Regions from separate parts of the Stenotrophomonas sp. PUT21 genome, predicted to be linked through region 1. Evidence: predicted binding sites of a transcription regulator. Region 1 holds the regulator's gene; the other holds the start of a gene.
What was found. The regulator FliA, encoded in region 1, starts transcription of late flagellar genes. The targets are predictions, from matches to a motif close to TAAAGTTTNNCNNNCNNNGGCCGATAA.
Positions count from the first base shown of each region.

Region 2: ACTT2I_RS15925 (methyl-accepting chemotaxis protein) is a predicted target of FliA. The motif match lies at 8,688-8,714, and genes of this name have one in related genera.

Region 1 covers NZ_CP197645.1:1,590,261-1,599,875, reverse strand. Annotated here, with positions in the region: gene flhA (flagellar biosynthesis protein FlhA) at 1-910, shown strand, start outside; gene ACTT2I_RS07580 (AAA family ATPase) at 1,060-2,715, shown strand; gene ACTT2I_RS07575 (MinD/ParA family ATP-binding protein) at 2,702-3,589, shown strand; gene ACTT2I_RS07570 (RNA polymerase sigma factor FliA) at 3,586-4,332, shown strand; gene cheY (chemotaxis response regulator CheY) at 4,349-4,741, shown strand; gene ACTT2I_RS07560 (protein phosphatase CheZ) at 4,741-5,355, shown strand; gene ACTT2I_RS07555 (chemotaxis protein CheA) at 5,361-7,202, shown strand; gene ACTT2I_RS07550 (flagellar motor protein) at 7,282-8,022, shown strand; gene motD (flagellar motor protein MotD) at 8,024-9,025, shown strand; gene ACTT2I_RS07540 (ParA family protein) at 9,031-9,615, shown strand, end outside.
Region 2 covers NZ_CP197645.1:3,517,952-3,527,566, reverse strand. Annotated here, with positions in the region: gene ACTT2I_RS15960 (PAS domain-containing hybrid sensor histidine kinase/response regulator) at 107-2,902, opposite strand; gene ACTT2I_RS15955 (SDR family oxidoreductase) at 3,072-4,139, opposite strand; gene ACTT2I_RS15950 (winged helix-turn-helix transcriptional regulator) at 4,223-4,603, shown strand; gene ACTT2I_RS15945 (nuclear transport factor 2 family protein) at 4,752-5,291, opposite strand; gene ACTT2I_RS15940 (hypothetical protein) at 5,398-5,595, opposite strand; gene ACTT2I_RS15935 (hypothetical protein) at 5,592-5,735, opposite strand; gene ACTT2I_RS15930 (CocE/NonD family hydrolase) at 6,354-8,543, shown strand; gene ACTT2I_RS15925 (methyl-accepting chemotaxis protein) at 8,743-9,615, shown strand, end outside.

The DNA.
Region 1 (9,615 bases):
CGTGCGCCGCAAGCTCACCCACGACATCGGTTTCCTGATTCCCTCCGTCCACATCCGCGACAACCTGGAACTGCCCGCGACCGCGTATCGCCTGCTGATCCACGGTGTGCCGGTGGCTACCGCCGAGATCCACCCCGACCGCGAACTCGCGCTGGACCCGGGCAGTGCCCTGGGCACGCTGGAAGGCATCGCCGGCAAGGACCCCGCCTTCGGCCTGGATGCTACCTGGATCCAGCCGCACCAGCGCGCCAATGCCGAATCGATGGGCTACACCGTAGTCGACCCGGCCACTGTGGTCGCCACCCATCTGTCCCACCTGATCCGCGAGCACGCCCCGGAACTGCTCGGCCATGAGGAAGTGCAGCAGCTGCTGGCCAACCTGGCCAAGAGCGCGCCCAAGCTGGTCGAAGATCTGACGCCCAAGTCGCTGCCGCTCTCGGCGGTGGTGCGGGTGCTGCAGAACCTGCTGATCGAGCGGATTCCGATCCGCCAGCTACGCAAGATCGTCGAATCGCTGGTGGAAAGCGCGCCGACCAGCCAGGACCCGGCCGTGCTGACGGCTGCCGTGCGCAATGCGCTGGGCCGTTTCATCGTGCAGGAGATCGCCGGGATGTCGCCGGAGCTGCCGGTGTTCACCCTCAACCCGCAACTGGAACGCGTCTTGCAGGAGTCCACTCAGGGCAACGGCGCCGCGCTGGAACCCGGACTCGCCGAGCGACTGCATCAAAGCCTGGCCGAATGTGTCGGCAAGCAGGAAGCGAAGAACGAGCCGGCGGTCGTGCTGGTGCCCGGCCCGGTACGTGCCGCGCTGGCACGGCTGGTACGCCACAGCGTCCCCTCGCTGTCCGTACTCGCCTACAGCGAGGTGCCCGAGGACAAACGGTTGAAGCTGGTCGGCACGATCAGTTGAGCCGGACACCCGACGGCACCGCGACAGAAAACAGACACCTCATTCGATTTCACCGCAGCAGGAAATAAAGGGACTCCCTGACCGTGCAGACCACCGACAACCAGCGTTTCCCTTCCACCACTCCGCCGCCCCAGTCCCGGTACCACAGCATGAAAATCAAACGCTTCGTCGCCTCCGATATGCGCTCGGCCATGAACCTGGTGCGCAAGGAACACGGTCCGGACGCAGTGATCCTGTCCAATCGCCGGATCGAGGAAGGTGTCGAAATCGTGGCGGCGGCCAACTACGACGAGAGCGCCGTGCAGCGTGCACTGGAGGCGGCCCGCAAGGACGTCGCGCCAGCGCCGGCACCGCGCCCGCGCAGCGCCGCCGATGCGGTGATCGCCGCAGTGACCCGCCGCAAGGCGCCGGTCGCCACGCCTGAACCGGTGGCCGCGACCACTTCGGCGGTCGCCGCGCTGGCCCGCGCCGCCGTCGGCGCGACCGGTCGCACCCTGGATACCGCCAATGAAATCGTGCCGCCGCCGGGCAGCGACGGCTTCGCCGCCACCCTCGCCCGCGCCAGCGTCGGCCCCGCCGTCAACGAACCGTCGCTGCCGGAGCAGATCTTCGCGCCGTTCAATGTCGAGCAGGCCGCCGCCGCGTCCCCGGCCGCCCCGGTCGAAGCAGTGGCCGCGCCCGCCCCGATCAACCGCGCCCGCTTCGTGATCGATCCGCCGCTGGACGAGATGGACGAGGCGGCGATGCCGGTCGCTGCCGCGCTCGCGCCGCTCCCGGTGGTGGCCCCTGCCCTGCCGCCGGCCCTGCCGCTGCCGATCGCCGAGACCGTCACCACCGCCGCCAATGAACCGGCAGCGGCCGTGGCCAGCGTGCCCGAACTGACGATCATCCAGCGCGACGACGAAGAGATCCGCCAGTTGCGCCATGAAGTGGCCGGTATGCGCCATGTCATCGAGCGCGAGATGCACCGCTTCACCGATGAGCGCCTGCGTGGCTCGCCGGTCCGCGCCGCGGCGCTGGACCTGATGGACGAGTACGGCTTCGACGCCGGCATCAGCCGCGACGTGGCCATGCAGATTCCGCTGGATACCGAAGCCCACCGTGGCCGCGGCCTGATGCTCGGCCTGCTCTCCAAGAAGCTGCCGATCGCCCCGGTCGACCCGCTCGAAGCCGGCGGCGTGATCGCCCTGGTCGGCCCTACCGGTGCCGGCAAGACCACCACCATCGCCAAGCTGGCCTCGCGTTTCGCCGAGGCGCATGCCGCCCGCGATGTCGCCCTGGTCACCACCGATACCGGCCGCATCGGCGCCCGCGAGCAGCTGTACGGCTTCGGCCGCCAGCTCGGCATCGCGGTCCATGAGGCCAGCAGCGGCACCGATCTGAACCAGCTGCTGGAGCGCCTGAAGGACTACAAGCTGGTCCTGATCGACACCGCCGGCCTGGGCCCGCGTGACCGTGCACTGGCCGCCCAGCTGCAGTGGCTGCGCGCCGCCGAGCAGATCCGCACCCTGCTGGTGCTGCCGGCCAACACCAGTTTCGGCGACATGGACGAGGTGGTCCGCCGCTTCAGCGCCGCCAACCCGCAGGGCGTGGTGCTGAGCAAGCTGGACGAAACCGGCCGCTTCGGTACCGCCCTGTCGGTGGCCGTGGACCACCGCCTGCCGATCACCTGGGTCACCGATGGCCAGGACGTTCCTGAAGACCTGCACCGTGCCAGTGCGGCCAATCTTGTACTTCGCCTTGAAGATTTGCGCCGCGCGGCCGATATGCCCTGCAACCCGGAGTTGAACCATGCCGTCGCGTGAGTACGCCAAGCTGACCAAGACCTTCCCGTTGTCGGCTACCCGAAGCCAGCCGCTGGGCCCGGTCCGCACCATCGCCGTCACCGGCGGCAAGGGCGGCGTGGGCAAAACGAACGTTTCGGCCAATCTGGCCGTGGCGCTGGCGGACATGGGCAAACGCACGCTGCTGCTGGACGCCGATCTCGGCCTGGCCAACATCGACGTGATCCTCGGCCTGCAGCCGAAGGTGACCCTGGCCGACCTGGTCGCCGGGCGCTGCACGCTGGAAGAAGTGATCATGGAAGGCCCCGGCGGCGTGCTGGTGGTGCCGGCCGCCTCCGGCCGCCGCCACATGGCCGAGCTGCAGCCGGCCGAGCACGTCGGCCTGGTCAACGTGTTCTCCGAGCTCGAGCGCGAGCTGGACATCATGATCGTGGATACCGCCGCCGGCATCACCGATGGCGTGCTCACCTTCTGCCAGGCCGCGCAGGACACGGTGGTGGTGGTCTGCGATGAGCCGGCCTCGATCACCGACGCCTACGCACTGATCAAGGTGCTCTCGCGCGAGCGCGGGGTGGACCGCATCCAGGTGGTGGCCAACATGGTCCGCGACCCGAACGAAGGCCGCGTGCTGTACGAAAAGCTGACCCGTGTCTGCGAGAAGTTCCTCGCCGATGTCTCGCTGAACTACCTGGGCTGCGTGCCGCAGGATGACTGGCTGCGCCTGTCGGTGCAGCGCCAGCAGCCGGTGGTGAAGGCCTACCCGTCCAGCCCGGCCGCGCTGGCGCTGACCGAGATCGCGCGCCGCACCGCCCGCTGGCAGGCCCCGACCGAGCCGCGTGGCGGGGTCGAATTCTTCCTGGAACGCATCCTCAAGCAACGCGGGGTGACGGTATGAAGGGCGCAGCACAATACAAAGAGGTCCAGCGGACCGCAGCCAACGAGTGCATTGCCCAGCACTCCGACCTGGTCCGGCGCATCGCCCACCATCTGGCCGCGCGCCTGCCGGCGAGCGTGGAGGTGGACGATCTGATCCAGGCCGGCATGATGGGCCTGATCGAGGCCTCGCGCAGCTACGACGCCGACCAGGGCGCCTCGTTTGAAACCTATGCCTCGATCCGCATCCGCGGCTCGATGATCGACGAGATCCGCCGTGGCGACTGGGTGCCGCGCTCGGTGCACCGCCGTGCACGCGATGCCGCCGCGACCATCCGTCGCCTCGAGCAGAGCACCGGCCGTGCCGCCAGCGCCACCGAAGTGGCCGCCGCGATGGACATGCCGCTGCCGGACTACCTGCGCCTGATGGAAGACGCCTCGCGCGGCCAGGTGCTGAGCCTGGAATCACGGATCGAAGACCAGGGCGAGCTGGATACCGTCGCCCAGGGTGGCCCGACCCCGCAGCAGGTACTGGAGCGCGGCGAGTTCGGGCGCGAGCTGGGCAACGCGATCGGCCTGCTGCCCGAGCGCGAACAGCTGGTCCTGTCGCTGTACTACGAGCAGGAACTGAACCTGAAAGAGATCGGCGCCGTACTGGGTGTCAGCGAATCGCGCGTGTGCCAGATCCATGGCCAGGCCGTGCTGCGTCTGCGGGGCCGGCTGAAGATCTTCGAGGCGGCAGACGCCGGCCTCGAGAACCATTGAAATCGAGGAAAGTGCTTTGAACAAGAACATGCGTATCCTGATCGTCGACGATTTTTCGACCATGCGTCGTATCGTCAAGAACCTGCTGGGCGATCTGGGCTTCACCAATACGGCCGAAGCCGAGGACGGGCATGCCGCGCTGGCGATGTTGCAGAGCCAGCCGTTCGATTTCGTGGTCACCGACTGGAACATGCCGGTCATGACCGGCATCGACCTGCTCAAGGCCGTGCGTGCCGATGCCAAGCTCAAGACCCTGCCCGTGCTGATGGTGACCGCTGAAGCCAAGCGCGAGCAGATCATCGAAGCCGCCCAGGCCGGCGTGAACGGCTACATCATCAAACCGTTCACCGCGCAGACCCTGGAAGAAAAGCTCGGCAAAATCTTCGAACGCCTGGCAGCGAGCGCCTGATGGACACCCTGAGCGACAAATCCGCGCTGGTGCAGCGCCTGCAGGACGCCTTGGCCGCACTGGAAAGTGGCGACGAAGCCGGTTGGCGCCGGGAGATCGACGCCCTCGCCGCGTTGCGCACGCAGCCGATGATGGCCGGCCTGAACCGCCTCGCCCGCGAACTCGGCCAGGCCCTGGGTGAACTGCCCAGCCTGCCCAGCGAAGCCGGCGAACTGGATGACGCCTGCGCGCGCCTGGACCACGTGGTGGCGATGACCGAACAGGCCACCCACCGCACGCTGGACCTGGCCGAGGAATGTCGCTCGCTGACCGAACAGCTGCGCGCCAACGGGTTGACGCCCGACCAGGGCCAGCAGCTCGACCGCATCCGCCACAACCTGACGGAAATCGCGCTGACGCAGAGCTACCAGGACCTGACCGGGCAGATCATACGCCGCGTGGTCGGGATCGTGCGGCGCGTGCACGAGGGCTTCGGCGCGCTCGGCCTGCCGCCGCAGGAAGACGACAAGAAGCGCGACACCAACGGCCTGGCCGGCCCGGCCGTGAACGGTCTGGATCGCCATGCGGTGTCACAGAACGACGCCGACGACCTGCTCTCGGACCTGGGACTGTAACGATCATGAGTGCTGTTCCAGACGATATCGCCGCCGACTTCATCCTCGAGGCCCAGGAAATCCTGGACCGCCTTGGCGAACAGCTGGTGTCGCTGGAGCAGGCGCCCCAGGATGCCGACCAGCTCAACGCCGTGTTCCGTGGCTTCCACACGCTCAAGGGCGGTGCCGGCTTCCTCGGCATCCAGGCGATGGTCGAGCTGTGCCACGCCGCCGAGGAAACCCTCGGCATGGCGCGCTCCGGCCAGGCCACGCTGCAGGCCCACCATTTCGACGCGGCCCAGCAGTCGCTGGACTATCTGCAGTCGATGCTGGATTCGGTCTCGGCCGGGACCGAGCCGGGGTATGCCCCGCCGGAACTGATCGCCCAGTTCGACGTCAACGGCCCGGCCACGCCGGCACCCGCGGCGGCCACCTCCCCCGGCAGCGGCGGCGAGATGATCACCGATGATGAGTTCGAAGCGCTGCTCGACCAGCTGCATGGCGGCGCCGCGCCGACCGCCGTTGCCGCGCCGAAAAAGGACGATGGCCTGATCGGCGAGGACGAGTTCGAAGCGCTGCTGGACCAGCTGCACGGCGGCGCCGTTCCCGGTGCCAAGGCCATTGCCGCTGCATCCGTGCCCGCTGCGGCCCCGCGCGCCGTGGCCGCCCCGGCGGCGCCAAGCGCCAAGCCGGCCCCGGCCAAACCCGTCGCCGAAGCCGAACACACCGTGCGCGTGGATACCAAGCGCCTGGATGCGATCGTCAACCTGATCGGCGAGCTGGTGCTCTCGCGCAACCGGCTCAAGACCCTGCGTGCGCGCCTGCACGATGAAGAACTCGACCGCGCCGTGTCCACGCTGGACATCGCCACCGCACGGCTGCAGTCGGCGGTGATGCGTACCCGCATGCAGCCAGTCGGCAAGGTGTTCTCGCGCTTCCCCAAGGTGGCCCGCGATGTTGCGCGGTCGCTGAAGAAGGAAGTCGAACTGGAACTGATCGGCGCGGAAACCGAGCTGGACCGCAACCTGGTCGAAGCACTGGCCGATCCGCTGGTCCACCTGGTCCGCAACGCCATCGATCACGGCGTGGAAATGCCGGATCTGCGCGAGGCCCAGGGCAAGCCGCGCAGCGGCCACGTACGCCTGTCGGCCCAGCAGGAAGGCGACTACGTCAGCATTGAAGTGCAGGACGACGGCGCCGGCATCGACCCGGAACGCCTGCGCCAGAAGGCGCGCGAAAAGGGGTTGATCGATCCGGAGGCCGCCGCCCGCCTGAGCAGCGAGGAATGCCTGCACCTGGTGTTCCTGCCCGGCTTCTCGACCAAGCAGCAGGTCACCGACATTTCCGGCCGTGGCGTGGGCATGGACGTGGTCCAGTCGCGCATCCGCGAGCTCAGCGGCCAGATCCAGATCCAGTCCGAGCTCGGCCGTGGCAGCCGCTTCATGATCCGCGTGCCGCTGACCTTGGCGATCCTGCCGACCCTGCTGGTGCAGGCCGGCGAAGACGTCTACGCCCTGCCCCTGGCCCGCGTGATGGAGGTGCTGCATGCCCCCAACACCTCGCTGGGCTGGTTCGATGGCCGCGCCGTGCTGGACCGCAAATCGCACGCGCTGGCCTTGGTCGATCTGCGCCACTGGCTGGATGTGGAGCCGATGCCGTCCTCGCTGCTGACCATCGTGGTGCTGCAGGCCGGTGAGGCCCGCTTCGGCCTGGTGGTGGACCAGGTGCGCGGCCGCGAGGAAGTGGTGATCAAGCCGCTCCCGAAAGCCCTGCGTGGCCTGCGCAGCTATGCCGGCGCGACCCTGATCGGTGACGGCCGCATGGCATTGATCCTGGACGTGGATGGACTGCGCACCCACCACGATTGACCGCGTGAAAGTGTGACCGCCGCATCACTGGATTCCTTCGGCGTCTCAAGTCCCATTCACACAAGCCGATAACGGACCCATGGACAGACTCAGCCTCATTGGACTATTCCTCGCGTTGGCCTCACTGGTCGGCGGCAGCATCCTCAAGGGGGCCGGTCTGGCGTCGCTGTGGTCGCCGGCTGCCTTCGTGATCGTGATCGTCGGCACCATCGCCTCGATCCTGCTGCACACCTCGCCGGCCGTGTTCAAGCACGCCTTCAAGATCGTGCGCTGGGTGATCCTGCCGCCGAGCAGCGACCGTCGCCACCTGATCCAGCAGATCGTGGAGTGGAGCAACATCGCCCGCCGCCAGGGCCTGCTGGGCCTGGAAGCCCAGGTCGATGCCCAGGACGATCCGTTCCTGCGCAAGGGGCTGCAGCTGCTGGTGGATGGCGTGGAGCCGGAAACCATCCGGCACATGATGGAGATCGAGCTGAGCAGCCAGGAGAGCCAAGACCTGGCCGCTTCCAAGGTCTTCGAAGGCATGGGCATCTACGCCCCGACCCTGGGCATCATCGGCGCCGTGCTGGGCCTGATCGCGGTGATGAAGAACCTCGCCGACCCGAGCAAGCTCGGTCACGGCATCGCCGCGGCGTTCACCGCCACCATCTACGGCATCGCCTCGGCCAACCTGCTGTTCCTGCCGGTCTCGGCCAAGCTCAAGAGCGTGATCCACCACAACAGCCGCGACCGCGAGATGATCATCGAGGGTCTGATCTCGATCGCCCAGGGTGAGAACCCGCGCAATATCGAAACCAACCTGTCCGGGTTCCTGCACTGACATGGCCCGCCGCAAGCACCACGAAGAACATGCCAACCATGAGGCCTGGGCGATTCCCTACGCCGACCTCATGACGCTGCTGCTCGCCTTCTTCGTGGTGATGTATGCCATCTCCTCCCTCAACGAGGGCAAGTACCGGATCATGGCCGACGCACTGACCACCGCCTTCGGTGGCGCGCCCCGCACCATCAACCCGGTGCAGGTCGGCAACCAGCAGGTCCAGGGCGGTGGTTGGGACAGCCCTTCGGTGATCAAGGCCGGCACCAAGATCGGCCCCTCCGCCCCTGCACCGAGCAACGACCCGACCCTGCTGCCGGCGATGGCTTCGCAGATGCGCATGCCGGTTTCGATCCGCAACCAGGAACAGCTCCAGCGCGCCGAGCGCCAGCTCAACGGCATCGCCGACAAGCTCACCGCCACGCTGGCGCCGCTGATCGAACGCGGCATGATCACCGTGCGCCGCACCGAGCTGTGGATCGAAGTGGAGATCAACAGCGACATCCTGTTCCCGACCGGCTCGGCCACGCTGGATGTGCACGCGCGCGACACCCTTTCCAAGCTGGCCGAAGTGCTGCGTGATGCGCCCAACGGCGTGCGCGTGGAAGGCCATACCGACAACATCCCGATCGCCACCTCGCTGTTCCCCTCCAACTGGGAGCTGTCGGCCGGGCGTGCGGCCAGCGTGGTGCACCTGTTCGCCGACCAGGGCCTGCAACCGGCACGGCTGGCGATGGTGGGCTACGGGCAGTTCCGCCCGCGCGAAGACAATGCCAGCGCCGAAGGCCGCAACCGCAACCGGCGGGTGATGGTGATCATCCTGGCCGATACCGCGCAGAGCATCGATCCAATCACCGACCGGCTCAGCGCCGACGCCGAGGCCGCCGATGCGGCCAAGGCACCCGCCTCCGGCACCCCCGTTACCCCCATCGCACCGGTGCAGTTGCCACCGGTGCCGGCCGGCAGCCGTGTTGGCGCCGCCGTTCCGCCCGCAATGAAGGAGTGAACCGCATGCGTATCTGGGCTGTTGCCAATCAGAAAGGCGGCGTGGGCAAGACCACCACGACGCTCGCGCTCGGCCGCGGCCTGGCCACGCAGGGCCACCGCGTGCTGCTGATCGATCTGGATCCGCATTCCTCGCTGACCCGCGCCTTCGGCGTACCGCTGGACCCGCCGCCGCAGGGGGTGCTGGAACTGTTCGCCGCACCGCCGGCCGAGCTGTCCACCCTCGCCCACCACAGCGACATCCCGGGCCTAGATTACGTCTGCGCGCAGGCCGCCCTGGCCACGCTGGAACGCCGCAGCGCCAACCAACCCGGCCTCGGCCTGGCCCTGCAGAATGCGCTCGGTCGCCACCAGGGCCAGCACGACTACATCCTGCTGGACTGCGCACCGACCCTGGGCCTGCTGATGATCAACGCGCTGGCCGCTGCCGACCGCCTGATCATCCCCACCCAGGCCGAGCCGCTCGCCCTGCATGGTCTGGATGGCATGGTCCGCACCGGTGAAATGGTCGAGCGCTCGCGTCGCCGCCCGCTGCCGATGTCGATCCTGCCGACCCTGTTCGACCGCCGCACCCGCGCCGGCAACGAGACG
Region 2 (9,615 bases), 1.9 Mb from region 1:
CGGAACTGGTGGATCGTGTCCAGTTCGACGAAGTTATGCGTGTTTCAAGCGATTGTTTGAAATTCGCGTGCGATCCCTGTCCCAGCACGGCATGCCGGCGTCGGGATCACCGCACCTCCGCCAGCACCGCGCGCACCCGCAGCGCCAGATCTTCCAGCGTGAAGGGCTTGCCGATCACGTGGACTGCGGGGTCCAGCACCCCATCGTGTTCCAGCGCATTGCGGCTATAGCCGGTGGTAAACAGCACTTTCAGGCCGGGCCGCCGTTTGAGGGCTTCGTCGGCCAGTTGCCGGCCGTTGACCTCCGGCATCACCACATCGGTGAACAGCAGCGCGATGTCCGGATGCTGCTCGAGCAGCGCGAGCGCGCCGGCCGCATCGTCGGCGGCAAGGACCCGGTAGCCCAGTTCGCCCAGCGCCTCGATGGAAAACTGTCGCACGCCCGGTTCGTCTTCCACGACCAGGACCAGCTCGCGGCCACCGCTCAGCGGGCGACTGTCCGCGGGTGCTGTCGAAGGACCCGCGTCGATCTCCCCCTCCCGGCGCGGGAGATACAGCGCCACCGTCGTTCCCTTGCCGAGCGAGGAATGGATCTTCACGTGCCCGGCCGATTGGCGGACGAAGCCGTACACCTGTGACAGGCCCAGCCCGGTGCCCTGGCCGACCTTCTTGGTGGTGAAGAACGGATCGAAGGCCTTGGTGATGACCTCCGGTGGCATGCCGCCGCCGTTGTCGGCCACGGTGATCAGCACGTACTCACCGGTGGGCACGTCGGCACGCACGGCGTCTGCGGCAGAGGCGATCCGGCAGTTGGCCGTTTCCACCACCAGCCGCCCGCCGCCCGGCAGCGCGTCGCGCGCGTTGACGGCCAGGTTGAGGATCACGTTCTCCAGCTGATTGGCATCGGCGAAGGTGCACCACACCTGCGCGGCCAGCACGGTCTCCAGGCGGATGTTGCTGCCCAGTGAGTGCACGAGCAGGTCCGACATCCCGGCGATCAACCGGTTCACGTCCAAGGGCACCGGCTGCAGGGGCTGTTGCCGGGAAAACGCCAGCAGGCGCTGGGTCAGCTGCGCGGCCCGGGTCGCGCCGTCGATGGCCATGTCGATGTAGCGCTTGGCGCGCGGATCGCTGTCGCCCATGCGCATCGCAAGCAGGTCCAGCGGGCCGATCACGGTGGCGAGCATGTTGTTGAAGTCGTGCGCGATGCCGCCGGTCAACTGGCCCACCGCCTCCATCTTCTGGCTTTGGCGCAGGGCATCTTCCACGCGCGTGCGCTCGGCGACCTCTTCGAGCACGCGGCTCTCGAGGTGTTCGTTCAATTCCTGCAGGCGTGCGTCGGCGAGCTTGCGCGCCGTGATCTCGATCGCCACGCCGACCACCCGCACGCAGCGGTCGCCTTCGAAATGGCCACGCCCCTTTGCCGCCACCCAGCGCACGACACCGTCTTCCTTGCCGACGGTGCGGTACTCCACGTCGTAGAGCGCGCGCCGGGCCGGGTCGGCCGCAGCGGCGAAGGCCGCGAAGGTTGCCTCGCTGTCATCAGGATGGATGCCGTCGTAGAAGTCGCGCAACGTCACTGCCACCCCGGGCGAGATGCCGAACATCGCCTTGGTCCGTGCCGGCCAGATCAGTTCATCGCGGACCAGGTCGACATCCCAGAAGCCCATGTCACCGGCCTCGGTGGCAAAGCGCAGGCGTTCCTCGCTTTTGGCCAGCGCAGCTTCGGCGGTGTTGCGGACGGTCAGGTCGAGCATCGCGCCGATCATCCGCAGCGGCTCACCCACGCCGCCACGCAATACGGTGCCGCGGTCGAGCACCGGCGCAAAGCTGCCATCGGCGCGCCGGAACCGGTATTCGCTGTTCCAGCCCGTCCCGCCGCCTTCGATCACCGCATGGATGTCGGCATCGACGCGCGCACGGTCATCGGGATGGATGTGGTCCAGCCACCACTGCGCCGTGGTCTCGGCCAGGGGATGGCCGAACAGGGTGGTGAGCGCCTCGTTCCAGATCACATGGCCATCGGAGATCCGCCAGTCCCAGATCGCATCGTTGGTGGCCTGGGCGGCCAGCCGATAGCGCTCCTCCACTTCCAGGTGGCGGGCCTCGGCGGCCTTGCGGTCGGTGATGTCCAGCGAGGTGCCGACCAGGCCAACCACGGTGCCGTCGGCGTCACGCAACGGTGACTTGGTCGACAGCCAGTAGGCGCGCCGGCCGTCGGGAAAGCTCACTTCCTCTTCGAGCTGCTCGGTCTGCCCGCTGGCCATGACCCGCTCGTCGGTGGCCATGACCGTGGCGGCCTGGGCTGGGTCGTTCAGCAGTTCGGCATCGGTGCGGCCCACGTACACCTCCGGCGGCAGGCCGATGAGGTCGGTGGTGCCGCGGTTGCCGATCAGGATCCGGCCCTGGCGGTCCTTGGCATACACCACGCCGGGCGCTGCCTCGACGAAGGAGCGCAGCAGGGTCTGTGCCTGGTCCCGCTCGGCTTCGATCCGGCGGCGTTCGTCGATATCGATGAGCACGCCGGGGAAGCCGATGGCCTCTCCCTGCGCATCGAGATCCACCCGGCCGATCGCTTCGATCCAGCGGTACGCGCCGTCCGGGCCGCGGGTACGGTACTGGTGCGCATAGCGACCGCCCCGGCGGACCGCCTCGGCGATCGCATCGGCCAGACCGGCGCGGTCGTCGGGGTGAACGGCGGCCACCACCTGTTCCAGCCGCAGTTCGGTGCGCGCCAGGGCAGGGTCCAGGCCATGGGCCAGGGCGAGGGCATCATCCACCGTGAGGTTGTCCCGGGCCACGTCCCAGAACCAGGTGCCGATGATCGCGCCGGCGGCCAGCGCCATCTTGACGCGCTCGGAATCCCGCTCGCGGTGGGAGCCGGGGGAAGGTGAAGAACTCAAGCGGTACCTGCGATCGGCGGGGGGCGGCTCCGGAACCCGGGGGCCCGTACTGCAGGCGACACGGGGCGGCAACGATAGGGTATCGCTGCCGGGCGCCGCTTTGGAACACCCCCCGTTCGCGCCCGCTGCCCGGGCTGAATCCCGTCGGTCGCCCGTGGCTCCGGCTCGATCAGGGGATCAGGCGGGCCGCCCGCAGGCGGGCGAACAGATCGAAGAACGCATCGTCGCTGGGCTGGTAATCCAGGAACCCCATCCGGCGGCTCTTGGACATGTCCGTGATCACCTCCAGCGGGCGCCCGAGATCGGCATCGGTGTGCCAGGGCGAGATCAGCCGATGGATATCCGGCTCTGCCAGACCGTGCGTGGCGGCCAGTGCGGACCAGGGCGCGGCATCGTCGGCCATCTGCGCCGCCAGCGGCCGCACGTGCCCACTGAAGGGCACGGCCTCGATATCGAACCACGCCGCGATCCGGCCCCACATCCAGCGCCACCGGAACACATCGCCGTTGACCACGTTGAACGCCTGGTTGGCGGCGGCCGGTGTCTGCGTGGCCCACAGCAGATGACGCGCCAGCAGCCCGGCATCGGTCATGTCGGTCAGCCCCTCCCATTGGGCGAGCGAACCGGGGAACTGGAACGGGCGGCCGGTCTGCCGGCACAGCGTCGCGTGCACGGCCAGGGTCGTGCCCATGTTCATCGCATTGCCCACCGCCGCGCCGATCACCGTGTGCGGACGGTGCACGCTCCAGTGGAAGCCATCGCGGGCGGCGGCGGCAAACACCTCGTCTTCCTGTGCGTAGTAGAAGTTGTCCACGGGCAGGCGCGGTTGTTCTTCACGGAAAGGCGTCTGCGGCAGGTTGCCCTGCGCATAGGCCTCGAACGGTCCCAGGTAGTGCTTCAGGCCCGTCACCAGCGCCACATGCTGCACCGTGCCAGCCGGCGCCAGGGCCTGCAGCAGGTGACGCACCATCGCGCCGTTGACCCGGATGTTCTCGGCCTCGTTGGCCTGCCGGGACCAGGTGGTGATGAACACGTGCGTGGGTGCCAGTCCGGACAGCGCGGCGCGCGTGGCCTGCGCATCGTGCAGGTCGGCGCAGACGCCGTGGGCGCCGGCGGGCAGCGAATCGGGCCGACGGGCCAGGCCGTGAACTTCCCAGCCCTCCTGCAGCAGCCGTTGTATCAGTGCACTGCCCACGATGCCCGTTGCACCGACCACCAACGCTTTCTGCCTCACGATGTCGCCCCGTTCATTGCTTTACAGGCGCACACCTTAGGATATCGAGGTACGCCTCGAAAGAAGGCACCAAACGGTAACCACACATGAAAACGGGTACTCCCGAAGAGCACTGGCGAGAGGATTGCGCCCCCCGGCGGGTGCTGGAGCTGTTCAGCACCAAGTGGACCTCGATGGTGCTGCACACCCTGGCCGTGCGGCATGACGGTACCGCCCGCAGCAACGCGCTGCACCGCAGCCTGCCGGCCGTCTCCAAGAAGATGCTGATCCAGACACTGCGTGACATGGAGCATGCGGGGATCGTGCTGCGCACCGAGTACCCCACCGTGCCGCCCTCGGTGGAGTACACATTGACCCCGCTGGGGCGGCAACTGGTCGAACCGATCGAACTGATCTACGACTGGGCGCGCCGCAATGCTGGCGCCCTGGACGCGTTGCAGCCGCGCGCGACCTCACGTCGGCGCTGAGCAGGGCAGGCCAGCCGGATCGGGCAGAGTACGGCTCCCCTCCAGCGGATCGATGCCGTGGCGGCCTGACAGAATCAGCGGTCAGTGCGGTGTGGTACCGGCAAGCCCTCAGGCGCGCTGTGACAGTGCGGACCGACCCTGCCAGGCCTCACTTTTGTCCTGTCGTCTCCAGCGCCGCCTTTTCAGCCGCGGTCAACGCACGATGGCCATAGCTCAGCACCCGGGTCATCTGCCATTGCCCGTCCTTGTGCTGCCAGACCATCACGAACTTCGCGCTGCCTTCGCACTTGCCGGTCGCCACCTCGCAGAAGCGGTGCTCGCCTTCCTCGATCGCGCCGAAGTTCTTGATCGGGTACACCCTGAGCGTGCCTGGAACGCGTTCGCGACGGACCTTGTGGCAAATGTACTTGCGCGTGTTGGAGACCACCGTGTCGCGATCGAAGGTGGCCCCGCCGCTGTCGTGATAGAACTCGACGGTAGGCGAAAAGTAGCCGGCAAAGGTCTCCAGGTCGCAGCGGTTGTAGGCGTCGAAGACCTGGTCATCCAACCCGGTAATGGTGCGGGTGAGGGCGGCCGCGTCTTCGGCCTCCTCGCCAGCGGATGCCGCCAGGGGCGCGAGCATGCCAGCGGCTACGAGCATGGCGGCGACAACAGCGGGGAAGCGTTTCATCGGCAGTGCCTGCTTCAATCGGACCAGAGCGGGCCCCACTTTTCGCATGGGCTGGGACGCCCTTCAAGTGTCATTCGGACGGAGGACCTCCGGGACACGGGATGACGGGCGTGCGCCCGGCCCGCTACAGCGTGCTGGAGTCCACCACTTGGCGGCCGGCCTGGGTCAGGTCGATGTCGCCATCTTCCGCCTGCGCGGCATAGCCGGCCCGGACGGACCAGTTGGCGGCCTCGTCGCTGACCGGCCGCGTGGCGTTGATATCGCGCAGGATCTGCCGCTGTTCGTCCGTCAGGCGCGGCTGGGTGCTTCCGCTTCCGCTCATGGCGCGCGGACCTCGACGCTGATCGCGCCCTGGGCCAGCCGCGCGCGCTTGGCCCGCCGATGGTTCACCCACCACACCAGCCCCGGCAGGCCGTACAGCAGTGCACCGGCGAGCAGAAAAATCTTGAAGGCGGCATTCATGGCGGTCTCTCTCCGTGCGGCGTGGCGTAGTGCGTCGTGATCGGCCCGAGGTGCGGCAGCGTCCGAGCGGCCCTGCAGCAGCTCCCGGGCGTGATCCCAGCGCTAGTTCAGCGCAATCGCCGTGAAGGTGCTGTCCCTTCCTTCACTGTCGCACGTTCATGCGCTGCAGGGCCGCTGGCGGCGCCACTCTCTCACGACGCGCGGGAAGGGTGGCTTCACCCGCGGGCAACGCCGGACTGGGTCAAGTTGGCAGGTGGCCGGTCCGCTCCTGCGTCCGACGCTAGGTCATGGCTTGTGAGGATCGACATGCAGCGCGGTGTGCATCTTTCGATCTGGCGAAGCAGGGCGTCCACAGAGGGTGATGAAGGGGGCAGGTGGGAGCCAATGCCCTTATGATCATCGGCGCTGGTCAGCAATGCTCGTCGGCTGGCCAACGTTCCCTTGTCGTACAAGGACTGTGCTTTGGCTGCCATTACCGACCCTCCTCCGCGTCGCCGCGCCTCCGCCTGGGGCCTATGCTCCTGCCTCTTTCTCGCCTTGGTAGCGGGACCTGCCCAAGCAAAGGCGGATGCCGCACTCGTGGCCTGGCCGGCGGGTATCTCAGGTGCGCCAGAGCGGATGGACGCAGGTCTAGCCGAGCTTGCGTGCGCGTTGCTGCAGGATGATCCCGCTGAGGAAGCATCACTCACGGAGGCACAGCGCAGCCAACTTCATCTGGTCGCGGGGCGCTACCCGGACGCATCGCGCTCGATACACGCGCTGATGGGTGCATTAGTCGAGAACGGGGAGGCAGCCCGCGCCCAGCGGTGGGTGCCATATCTGTTGTTTGCCCAAGCAGAGACTGGGCCTTTCAGCGATGCAGGTGCCAGCTATGCAGCTGCATTCCGCGCTTGGTTTGCCACGCTGGATGATCTGGCTGCCGTGCAGACGCATTACTGGTTCGTTGCCGACCTGCCCAGCGCGAATGGTCGGTTGCGCCAAGCCATCGTGGCACACGCGGGGCAGGCCGCCATCGCGCGGGCGGATGCACTCGAGTTGATTCGTCAGGCGGCCTTCGTGAAGACCTACCGCATGGCCGAACGCTTTTCGCCCGCGCTGATTCGCGAAGACGAGGACAGACGGTTTCTCATTGACGACAAAGCAATGATTGCCGCCGACGGGGGCGTGTTCCTCTCCGCGCACGTGGCCCGCCCGCGCAGGACTTCCCGTGCTGCGCTGCCGGCCGCAATGGTATTCACCATCTACGCCGACCCAGTACAGAATCGGAACGAGGCGGTGCAGGCGGCCGCACGGGGATACGCTGGCGTCGTGGTCGACGCGCGCGGAAAACGATTGGGCAATGGACCAATCGTCCCGTACGAACACGATGGCGAAGATGCGAACGCAGCCATCGACTGGATCAGCCGACAGCCTTGGAATGACGGTCGCGTAGTGATGTATGGCGGCAGTTACTCCGGGTTCGCCGCGTGGGCGGCGGCCAGCTACCGGCATCCCGCACTGAAGGCGATCGCGCCCTATGTGGCCGCGATTCCAGGCCTCGGATTGCCGATGGAGAACAACATCTTCCTGACCGCCAACTACGCATGGCCCTTCTATGTCGCCAGCAACCGACTGCTCGACAAGGAGATTTATGGCCAGCGCGAGCGGTGGAACGCCTTGAGCGATGCCTGGTACGAGAGCGGTCGTGCCTTCAGCGAGATTGACCAAGTGGATGGCATGCCCAACCCCTGGCTCCAGCGCTGGTTGCACCATCCCGACTACGACGCGTACTGGCAGGCCATGGTGCCTTACGGGGCGCAGTTTGCTGGTATCACTGTGCCAGCGCTGTCGATCACGGGTTACTACGATGACGGCCAGATCTCTGCGCTGCAGTACGTCAAGGAGCATGTCCGATACCTCCCGGCAGCCGACCACCGTCTGCTCATCGGTCCGTACGATCATTTTGGCGCGCAGGCGGCGAGCAAGCCCATGCGGTTGCGGGGCTACACGTTGGATGCTTCGGCGCAGTTCGATACCCAGGCCCTCACCTTCCAGTGGTTCGATCATGTCCTGGCTGGTGCTCCGCTTCCGGCGCTGCTTTCGGGCCGGGTCAACTACCAGCTGATGGGCACCGATCAGTGGTGGCACGCGGACTCGCTTGCTGAAGCGGGAGGTGATCAGGTGGCACTACATTTGTCACACGATGGCGAGGGAGACCGGTACCCCTTGACTCGCCAAGCACCCCGGCGTGCTGGATACCTCCGTCAGACGGTCGATCTTTCCGACCGCACTGCGCCGGTGCACAGCTATTATCCTTGGCCCATCGTCCAGGATGATGCGCCCGCCGAGAGCGGCCTGAGCTTTGTCAGCGCGCAGTTCGAGCAGGCCACCGACATCGTCGGCAGTTTTTCAGGGGATCTGAAGATCCGCATCAACAAGCGCGACGTCGACCTCGGTATTTCGCTGTATGAAGTGATGCGCGATGGACGTCGCATGCAACTGAGCTACTACATCGGCAGGGCAAGCTATGCGCAGGACATGACCAAGCGCAGACTGCTTACGCCCGGGAAGTGGACGCGGCTGTCATTCGATCGCACCCGCATGACTGGGCGTCGCATGGCTGCAGGAAGCCGTCTGCTGGTGGTTGTGGATGTGCTACGTGGGCCGGGCCAGCAGGTCAACTACGGGACCGGACGCGACGTGAGCAACGAGTCCGTTGCCGATGCGGGTGAACCACTACGCATCGACTGGCATTCAGACAGCGTTATCCGGGTGCCATTGCGGGTCGCGGCTGGCCCGTCCTCCGCATCGGAAAGCAGTCCGCGGTAGCGCCGCCCGGGCCTCACGCCCATCCCCGACCAGCCACGGATGCAGCAACAGGGCGCTCGACGTAGGACCGTCATCACTTCGTCGTCTGGCTCGCTTACAACGGGAGCCACTGGCGACGCCATGTTTGCTCATTGGGATGGGCCCTAAAGTTCATCCCAAACCCGCCGATACCGATGCGTCCTTCCGCCTGGAGTACGTGATGTCGGCCGTCCCCCGCCGCCTGTCGTTGTTCGTCGCCCGCCTGGGCGACCGGTTCCGCTTCCGTCTGGCCCAGCCGTCCCGGCTGGCCGGGCTCGGTCGTCTCAGCGTGGCACAAAAACTCAGGGCCAGCCTGCTGATCTGCGGCTTGGGCCTGTTCGCGGTGGCCGTCGTGTACGGCTGGACGCGCCATGATAACGAGCGCGCGGCCGAGGCGTTCGCGGCGCATCAGCAGGAGGCGGCACGGGCCGCCACGCTGGCGACCGAGATCGCCGATGCACGGCGGCTGCAGACGCGGTATGCCAGCACCTTCGAAGATGCTGACCGGGAGGCCCTGCAGGCCGCGCAGCAGCGCCTGCAGACAACGTTGGCGCACCTGCAGCGCGATCCGCACGATGCCGGCAGTGCCGGGGCACTGCGCGAGCTGGCGGTGCGTGCGGGTGACTTCGCCGAGGGCATCACCGCATTGAATGCCCGGGTGAATGAGATGGGGCGCGGTGATGCCGGCCTGCGTGCGCAGCTGGAGGCCGCGGCCGCCACGCTGGAAGCCAGCGTCGAGAGCAGCGCGAGCCCGGTGCTGATGGCCCTGCTGCAGAAGATGCGGCGCGAGGAAAGCCTGCTGCTGCTCACCGGTGATTCGGCGCACACCGATCGTGCCAGCGAACAGAAGCTGCCGTTCGATCTGGCGCTGGCGCAGGCGTGGCTGGGCGCAGACACGCAGGACGCGCTGCGCACGCAGATGGACGACTACCAGGGCGCGCTGTTGGCCTATACCGCTGCCCGCATCGGGCTGGATGTGGAAGCGCAGTCACTGGCTGAGACCGCCGCCCAGATCGGCCCCGGTCTGCAGGCGCTGCAACAGGCACAGACGCGG